DNA from 2 places in the Kribbella sp. CCNWLW201 genome. Region 1 is predicted to be linked to the other one. Evidence: predicted binding sites of a transcription regulator. Region 1 holds the regulator's gene; the other holds the start of a gene.

Region 1 (4,598 bases):
TCGCGGCCTCGTCCTCCACCACCAGCACCAGCCCGCGACCGGGTGCTGCGCCCATCATCTGCTCCTGGGGCTCAGGGTGAGCCGTCCGATGCCAGCTCCGAATCAATGGCGTCCAGGGTAGACCCGATCCCCGCCAGCTCCTGCCCCGGCGACCCCGCCTGCTGCCCCGCGCCGGCTGAGCCCTGTTGGCCCGCGCCGGTGCCCGCCTGCTGCCCGGCGTCGGCCGGGGCCGCGGGGCCGGGCTGGTCGGCGTCGGCGCAGGAGGCCAGGCTCAGGACGAGTCCGACGGTGCCGATCAGGGCCATCAGGGTCCGCATCACTTCACCACCTGGCAGTGCTTGGTCTTGAACGCCTCGAGCTCGCCCTTGATCTTGGCGAGTTGCTCGAGCCGCCCGGCCCGGCGTTCGGCCCGCTTCTCGAGCTGGGCCGCGACCTTCTCGTGCCCTTTCGCCTTCTGCTTCGCGGCCCGGGCCTTCAGCCACGCCACCGAACCCTTCACATCGGCCCCGCCGTTGATCCTGGTCGCCAGCTTCTCCCGCCGCGCGATCAGCTTCGGCAGCACCTCCGCACACAGCCGTTGAGACTCTTCCGGGCTCAAGGTGATCGGTGCATAAGTCGGGGTCGGGGTCGGATCAGCCGACGCGACCGTCGTACCTCCGACCAAACCGCTCAGCAGGACGACGGCCGACGTACCCCAAGCCATGCCGCGGACGGACCTGCGCATCTCGCCACTCCTCGCTCTCGACCACTCCGAACGAGAACGACTCTCCCGCGTCGGCATTCGAGAACCATCGCCCTTGTGTTCGGGCTTTGTAAGGATCAGCTCCAGCGGGAGCGGGCGAGTAGGGCTGCGGCGGCGGCTACGCCGGCCGTCGAGGTGCGGAGGACGGTGTCGCCGAGGCGGACGGGCTCTACGTCGAAGGCGGCTAGCTCGGCTGGGGCGATGCCGCCTTCGGGGCCGATCACCATGACGATGTCACCGGACGTGGGTACGTCGAGGCCGGCCAGCCGGGTCTTTGCTTCTTCGTGCAGTACGACGGGGAGCGCGGCGTCGGCCACGAGTCGCGCGACCTCCGCGGTCGTCGCGATCGGGGTCACCTCGACGAACCAGGACCGGCGGGACTGCTTGCTCGCCTCGAAAGCCCACGCTTGCCATTTCGCAAGCGTTTTCGCCGACCGCTCCGGGTTGCTGCGGAACTGACTCCGCTCCGCGTTCCACGGCACGATCACGTCCGCACCGACCTCGGTCAGCATCTCGACCGCCAGCTCGGCCCGCTCGCCCTTCGGCAACGCCTGTACGACGACCAACCGGGGACTGCTCGCCGCCACCGTCCTCCGGTGGTCGACAGCAACAGTCACCCCGCTCTTCGAGGCAGCCGTCACCGCGCCCTCGGCGTACGAACCCCGCCCATCAGTCAGCCGGATCCGCTCCCCCGGACCGATCCGCCGTACGACCGCCGCGTGACGTCCCTCAGCACCATCCAGCGTCAGCTCGTCACGGGACAGGTCTTCCGAGAAGAAGACCGCGACGCCCATCTAGTGGGCGCCGAAGGCGTCGCGGAGGCGGCCGAAGACGCCCTTGTGGGCGGCCTGGACCTGGCCCTGCGGGCGTTCCTCGCCGCGGATGCCAGCCAACTGCCTCAACAAGTCGGCCTGGGTGTCGTCCAGCTTGGTCGGGGTCTCGACGATCACCTGGACGATCAGGTCGCCGCGACCCGCGTGCCGCAGTCGCGGCACACCACGAGCCGTCAGCGTCATCGCCGTACCGGACTGCGTGCCCGGCCGGATCTCCAGCGGGGTGGTCTCGCCCTCCAGGGTCGGCAGGTCGATCGTCGTACCGAGCGCCGCCGCCGTCATCGGCAGGGTGACCGTGCAGTGCAGGTCGTCGCCGCTGCGGGTGAAGATCTCGTGCGGCTCGACCTCGATCTCGACGTACAGGTCGCCGGCCGGACCGCCGCCGGGGCCGACCTCGCCCTGGCCGGACAGCTGGACCCGGGTGCCGCTGTCCACGCCGCCGGGGATCTTCACGGTGACGGTACGGCGGGACCGGACCCGGCCGTCGCCGGAGCACTCGACGCACGGGTTCGGGATGGTGGTGCCGAAGCCGCGGCAGTTCGGGCACGGCCGCATCGTCCGCACCTCGCCGAGGAACGAGCGCTGGGTGTGGGTGACCTCACCGCGCCCGTGGCAGATCTCGCAGGTGACTGGCTCGGAACCGGCCGCCGCACCCGAGCCCGAACAGGTCGGGCACAGTACGGCGGTGTCGACCTTCAGCTCCCGGGTGGTGCCGAACGCGGCCTCGGCCAGATCGATCCGCAGCGGGATCAACGCGTCCTGGCCGCGCCGGGTCCGCGGCCGCGGCCCGCGGGTGGCCCCGCCGGTCTGGCCGAAGAAGGCGTCCATGATGTCGGTGAAGGTGAAGGCCTGGCCGAAGCCCGGTCCCGCCCCGGCCCCCGCGCCGGTCGCGAACGGGTCACCGCCGAGATCGTGCATCTGCCGCTTCTGCGGGTCGCTCAGCACCTGGAAGGCGCGGCCGATCTCCTGGAACTTGTGGTGCGCGTCCTCGGAGTCGTTCACGTCCGGGTGATACTGGCGGGCCAGCTTGCGGTACGCCTTCTTGATCTCGTCCGGTGAAGCGTCACGGCTGACGCCCAGGACGGCGTAGTAATCGGTGCTCATACTCCAGACCAGGGGGTTGGTGGGCTTAGGTGTCGGCCAGGATCTGGCTGACGTAGCGGGCGACGGCGCGGACGGCGCCCATCGTGCTCGGATAGTCCATGTGAGTCGGGCCGACGATGCCGAGCGTGGCCAGCGCCTCCGACTTGGACCCGTACCCGGTCGCGACCACCGAGGTGGTGGCCAGTTCCTCGTACGGGTTCTCGTGCCCGATGCGGACGGTCAGCGTCTGCGGGTTGGTCGCTTCACCGAGCAGCTTGAGCAGGATGACGTGCTCCTCCAGCGCCTCCAGCACCGGCTTCACGTTGCGCTCGAAGTCGTCGCCGTACCGGGTCAGGTTGGCCGCGCCGCCGACCGCGATCCGCTGCTCGCCGACCTCGTCGGTGAACGCCTCCAGCAGCGTCGTCACGATCGCCGCCACCAAGTGGCGGTCGGCCGGAGCGAACGTCTCGGGGACGGCGGCCAGCGAGGTCGCCGCCTCGGTCAGCCGTTGGCCGGCGAGTGCCGTGTTCAGCCTCGACCGGAGGTCGCCGATCAGCTGCTCGTCGACGTCGTGCGGCGGCTCGACGATCCGCTGCTCGACCCGGCCGGTGCTGGTGATCAGCACCAACAGCAGTCGCCGCGGGGTCATCGTCACCACCTCGACGTGCCGCACGTGCGACCGGTTCAGCGACGGGTACTGCACGATCGCGACCTGCCGGGTGATCTGGGCGAGCAACCGGACAGTACGGCGTACGACGTCGTCCAGGTCGACCGCACCGGCCAGGAACGACGTGATCGCCTTCTTCTCGGCCGGCGACAACGTCTTCACCGTGCTCAGCTTGTCGACGAACAGCCGGTAGCCGGCGTCGGTCGGGATCCGGCCGGCGCTGGTGTGCGGCTGGGTGATGTACCCCTCCTCCTCCAGCGCGGCCATGTCGTTGCGCACGGTCGCCGGCGACACTCCGAGGTTGTGCCGGTCCACCAGCGTCTTCGAACCGACCGGCTCATGGGTCGCCACGTAGTCCTCGACGATGGCGCGGAGAACATCAAGCTTGCGTTCGTCCAGCACGCGCACCACCCTCTCTCGCCATCGACCGTCGACGTCAGCGGACCCTGGCACTCAAATGATCCGAGTGCCAGTCTACCGAGCCGTAGTAGCCGCCAGTGCCAGATTCCGGCGTGGGACGGGTCTCAGGCGATTTCGGGAGACGCGCCCAACGGTACGGCGGCGGGTCGGTCGACCGTACTCGCGACGTCCACCGGCTGATCCTGGGCCGCCGCCTCCAGCACCGACTCGAGTACGTCGAGCACGTGGTACGCCAGCGCGCCGTCGGCCCGGTGTGGCTCGCCGTTGCGGATCGCGCGGGCCATGTCCGCGACACCGACACCCCGGCCGGCTCCGGCGTACCCACCGGCTACAGGGAGTTCGATCCAGTCACGGTTCGTGGCCGTGGCGATCTCCACCTTGCCGTCGAAGCCGTTCGGGTCCGGCACCGAGATGCTGCCCTCAGTCCCGTGCACCTCGATCCGCGGCAGCCGCGCGGCCCACACGTCGAACGACATCAGCAGCGTCGTCAGTGCACCGGACTCGTGCTCCAGTACGCCGGTCACGTGCGTCGGCACCTGGACCGGGAAGGTCTCCCCGGCTCGCGGACCGGTGTGGATCTTCCGCTGCTGCTGCGACTGACCAGCGCGTGCAGTGACCCGTCGTACCGGACCAAGGAGGGTGATGAGGCTCGTGACGTAGTACGGGCCCATGTCGAGGACCGGACCGCCGCCGGGCTGGTAGTAGAACTCGGGCGCCGGGTGCCACAGCTCGTGGCCTGGTGTGACGAAGGACGCGGTCGCGGCGGTGGGTACGCCGATGTCGCCGCGGTCGATGGCGACGCGGGCGGTCTGAGTACCGGTGCCGAGCACAGTGTCGGGTGCGCAGCCGACGC
Region 2 (4,598 bases), on a different contig from region 1:
TCGGTCGTGATCACCCAGGCGCCGAGTATCCCCGGCGGCGTGAGCCAGGCTTGCGGATCCGCGGGCCAGTTCACCGGATACCCGGCGAGCTCGTGCACGTCCCGAAGGAAGCCGGCACAGCTGTCCAGGTCGCTCTCGCCCCGTTCCCGAATCACGCCCCAACCCAATCACGGTCCGGCAAAGGAACACCGCCCGGCTGGTCCGAGGACCGGCCGGGCGGTGTGGGTGTTGCTCGTGACCTGAGGATCAGTGGCCGTGACCGTGGCCGTGACCGGCCGCGGCGGGCTCCTCTTCCTCGGGCTTGTCGACCACCAGGGTCTCGGTGGTCAGCAGCAGCGCGGCGATCGAGCCGGCGTTGGCGAGCGCGGACCGGGTCACCTTGACCGGGTCCAGCACGCCCTGGGCCAGCAGGTCGCCGTACTCGCCGGTGGCGGCGTTGAAACCGCTGCCCAGCTCCAGCTCGGCGACCTTGGCGGTCACCACGTAGCCCTCGTAACCGCCGTTCTCGGCGATCCAGCGCAGCGGCTCGACGATCGCCTTGCGAACGATCCGGACCCCGGCGAGCTCGTCACCCTCCAGGTCCAGGCCGCCCTCGAGCACAGTGGCCGCGTGCACCAGGGCGGAGCCGCCGCCGGCGACGATGCCCTCCTCGATCGCGGCCCGGGTCGCGGACACAGCGTCCTCGATCCGGTGCTTCTTCTCCTTCAGCTCGACCTCGGTGGCCGCGCCGACCTTGATCACGCAGACGCCGCCGGCCAGCTTGGCCAGCCGCTCCTGCAGCTTCTCCCGGTCCCAGTCGGAATCGGTGCGCTCGATCTCGGCCTTGATCTGGTTCACCCGGGCCTCGATGTCGTCGGCCTTGCCGGCGCCCTCGACCACGGTGGTGTTGTCCTTGCTGACCACGATGCGGCGAGCGGTGCCCAGCACCTCCAGCCCGACCTGGTCCAGCTTCAGGCCGACCTCGGGGGCGATGACCTGCGCGCCGGTGAGGGCGGCCAGGTCCTCCAGCATCGCCTTGCGGCGGTCACCGAAGCCCGGCGCCTTGACGGCGACGGAGGTGAAGTTGCCGCGGATCTTGTTCACCACCAGGGTGGACAGCGCCTCGGCCTCGACGTCCTCGGCGATGATCAGCAGCGTCTTGCCGGACTGCACGACCTTCTCCAGCAGCGGCAGCAGGTCCGCGATGGCGGAGATCTTGCCCTGGTGGATCAGGATGTACGGGTCCTCCAGCACCGCTTCGCCGGCCTCGGCGTCGGTGATGAAGTACGGCGAGATGAAGCCCTTGTCGAACTGCATGCCCTCGGTGAACTCGAGCTCGGTCCCGAAGGTGTTCGACTCCTCGACGGTGATCACACCGTCCTTGCCGACCTTGTCGAACGCGTCCGCGATCAGGGTGCCGATCTCGGCGTCCCGGGCGGAGATGGTGGCGACGTGGGCCATGTCGCCCTTGTCGTCCACCGGTCGCGCGGTCTCGACCAGCCGCGCCGACACGGCCTCGACGGCCGCCTCGATGCCCTTCTTCAGGCCCATCGGGTTGACCCCGGCGGCGACGGCCCGCAGGCCCTCGTGCACCAGCGCCTGCGCCAGCACCGTCGCGGTGGTGGTGCCGTCACCGGCGATGTCGTTGGTCTTGGTGGCGACCTCCTTGGTCAGCTGCGCACCAAGGTTCTCGAACGGGTCGTCCAGCTCGACCTCACGGGCGACGGTGACACCGTCGTTGGTGATGGTCGGGGCGCCCCACTTCTTGTCCAGGACGACGTAGCGGCCCTTCGGCCCCAGCGTCACCTTCACCGTGTTCGCGAGCTTGTCGACGCCGCGCTCCAGCGCGCGCCGGGCGTTCTCGTCGAACTCGAGGATCTTCGGCATGGAAAAACCAGTCCCTCTCTGAATTCTCTTCTCGTTGCGCTCAGCCGGTTCCGGACCACACACGGCTCCGGACCGACTCCGCCCCGGCGCCGGTGATCGGCACCAGGGCGGTGTCAGTCAGGAACAGCGGGCGATCGTCACTTGCTGACGACTGCGAGGATGTCGCGGGCGCCCAGGATCAGGTAGTCCTGGCCGTCGTACTTGACCTCGGTGCCGCCGTACTTGGAGTAAATGACCTTGTCGCCGACTGCGACGTCCAGCGGGACGCGGTTGCCGTTGTCGTCGATCCGGCCCGGACCGACGGCGAGGATCTCGCCCTCCTGCGGCTTCTCCTTGGCGGTGTCCGGGATCACCAGGCCGGACTTCGTGGTCTGCTCGGCTTCGAGCGGCGCGACGAGGACACGGTCCTCGAGCGGCTTGATCGTGACCGACACTTGCTGACCTCCACGGTCGATTCGCTTGTCTGTGGTTCAGGGTGGTCGCGCTCCCCTGCCGTCGCGGGGGTCAGAGGCCGGACCGCTGGCACCCTCCACCGGAGAGTGCCAACACCGAATCTAGGCCGCGATTAGCACTCGGTCAACTCGAGTGCCAGGATTTCGCCGCCAAGGAGATCTGGACCAGCTGCTGCCACGAACTCCCCAGACCCGCGCAGGGTGATCGGGCAGGTGCGGATTGTGGTCGAACGCTGGGCCTGGGCGGGGTCGGCATGGGACCGTTCTGTCTGTACGGCGTCCCGGCCGCTCCGGGACCGGGTGCCCGAGGAGAGACCATGGCCCTCAGCTTTCCCTCTCTGCCCAAACTGTCCGGCCGCACTGTCGCGGTTGTCGCCGCGGCCGGTGCGCTCGCCGTAGGAGCAATTGCCGCTGGCGCCTCGAAGGACCAGCCCGCCACCGCTCCCAGCACGGACGCACCGGCCGCAGCACCTCCGCAGGCGGCGCCTGCCGCGGACACCGAAAGCCTCCGCGCAGCTGCCGCAACCGCGCTCCCGCAGTGCCGGTCCGCCAGGCTCGTCCCGGTCAACCGCAGCTGGGGTATCCCGATGCCGTCCGTCTACGGCAGCGAGAGCACGTACTGCAACCTGATGTTCGGCGACGACCCACACCGAGGCTCCACTGTGTTCGGTGACCCGGACACCGCCATCCGCGTCCTACAGCGCAACCTGAACTTCTGCTACGGCACCAAGCTCGCTGTCGACGGCATCTACGGCAGCAACACCCGCGCCGTGGTCAAGGCCGTCCAGCGCAGGCACAAGCTCGTCGCGGACGGCATCTACGGACCGAAGACCCGCTCAGCCATGAATTGGCGCCTCTACTCGATGGCCACCCGAAGCTGGAGCAGAGGCTGCTCGAGCCCCCTCTAAAGTGGCGGGGTGACAGTCACCGGCTTGCTGGACGGCCCCGGCGCCGAACTCCTCGCCGATGCCTGTGCGAGCTACCAGCCCGGCCACGAGCTCCAACTGGTCGAGAAGCTGCGCCGCCAGTACGACGCCACACTCGTGACAGCTGCGGTCACACAGGCCTCACTGCGCCACCGGGCCGTCGCCAAGTTCGGCCCGGACGCGGCCCGCATGTACTTCACCCCAGACGGCCTGGAACAGGCGACACGAACCACTGTCGGCACTCACAGAGCACAGCGCATCGCGGCAACACTGCCGGGCAGCAGCGTGGTCGACCTGGGCTGCGGCATCGGCGGCGACCTCATCAGCGCTGCACGAGCCGGACTGCGAGTCACCGGCGTCGAACGCGACCCAGCCGCTGCTGACGCGGCCCGCGCCAACCTGGCCGCGCTAGACCTGCCCGGTGAGGTCGTAGTCGGCGACGCCGAGTCCTTCGACCTCACGCCGTACGACGTGGTGTTCGCAGACCCGGCTCGGCGGGCGGACGGCCGGCGCGTGTTCGATCACAACGCCTACTCACCGCCGTGGTCCTTCGTGACCGATCTCCTGAGCCGCACTGCCTGTGTGAAGGTCGCACCGGGCATACCGCACGACGCCGTACCGGACGGGGTGGAGGCTGAGTGGATCAGCGACGCAGGTGAAGTGAAGGAGGCCGCACTGTGGTCTGGCCGGTTGTATGCCGGTACTGCGCGACGGGCGACTCTTCTGCCCAGTGGCGCTTCGGTGACCGACGCGCCGGAGGCTGAGAGTGGTCCGGTGGGTCCGTACATCTACGAGCCCGACGGTGCCGTGGTGCGGGCCGGTCTGGTGACCGCGGTCGCCGCTGCGGTCGACGGGTGGTTGCTGGATCACCGGATCGCGTATGTCACCGCAGCGAAGCTGGTGCCGACTGCACTCGCCTCGACGTACGAGGTGGTGGAGGAGCTGCCGTACAAGGAGAAGGCGCTGCGCTCCTGGGTACGCACGCACGGCATCGGCACACTCGAGATCAAGAAGCGCGGGGTCGACCTGGACCCGGCGCAACTGCGGAAGAAGCTCGCCCCCAAGGGCTCCGCGAGCGCCACGCTGATCATCACCCGCATCGGCCGGGACGCGGTCGCGTACTCGTGCCGCCGAGTCTCCGGATGAACTTGCATTCTGAGAACAGTCGAACATATGATCGATATCGCGTGCGGGTCTCCGGGAGACTTGCCGGTGGGCGAGGTGCTGCGTCTGCTGCCGCACTCTCCCGGGGATCCGCCACTAAGTCGACGTACGGGCTGAGGAGCCGTACGTCGACTGACGGTCACGCGGCCGAAGTCAGGCGTTCATCTGGCTGCGGCAGTGTGCGGGACAG

The links. The regulator HrcA, encoded in region 1, represses chaperone genes, less so after heat shock. The targets are predictions, from matches to a motif close to TTGGCACTCGNNNNNNNCGAGTGCCAA.
Region 2: groES (co-chaperone GroES) is a predicted target of HrcA. The motif match lies at 2,432-2,458, and genes of this name have one in related genera.

Annotation. Positions count from the first base shown of each region.
Region 1 is NZ_JBBCBQ010000010.1:104,016-108,613, reverse strand. Features, by position in the region: gene V9K99_RS33135 (response regulator) at 1-55, opposite strand, end outside; gene V9K99_RS33130 (hypothetical protein) at 72-317, opposite strand; gene V9K99_RS33125 (hypothetical protein) at 317-724, opposite strand; gene V9K99_RS33120 (16S rRNA (uracil(1498)-N(3))-methyltransferase) at 820-1,536, opposite strand; gene dnaJ (molecular chaperone DnaJ) at 1,537-2,679, opposite strand; gene hrcA (heat-inducible transcriptional repressor HrcA) at 2,705-3,727, opposite strand; gene V9K99_RS33105 (Gfo/Idh/MocA family protein) at 3,850-4,598, opposite strand, start outside.
Region 2 is NZ_JBBCBQ010000002.1:163,905-168,502, forward strand. Features, by position in the region: gene V9K99_RS10435 (hypothetical protein) at 1-155, opposite strand, end outside; gene groL (chaperonin GroEL) at 247-1,866, opposite strand; gene groES (co-chaperone GroES) at 2,004-2,300, opposite strand; gene V9K99_RS10450 (peptidoglycan-binding domain-containing protein) at 2,636-3,226, shown strand; gene V9K99_RS10455 (class I SAM-dependent methyltransferase) at 3,236-4,390, shown strand.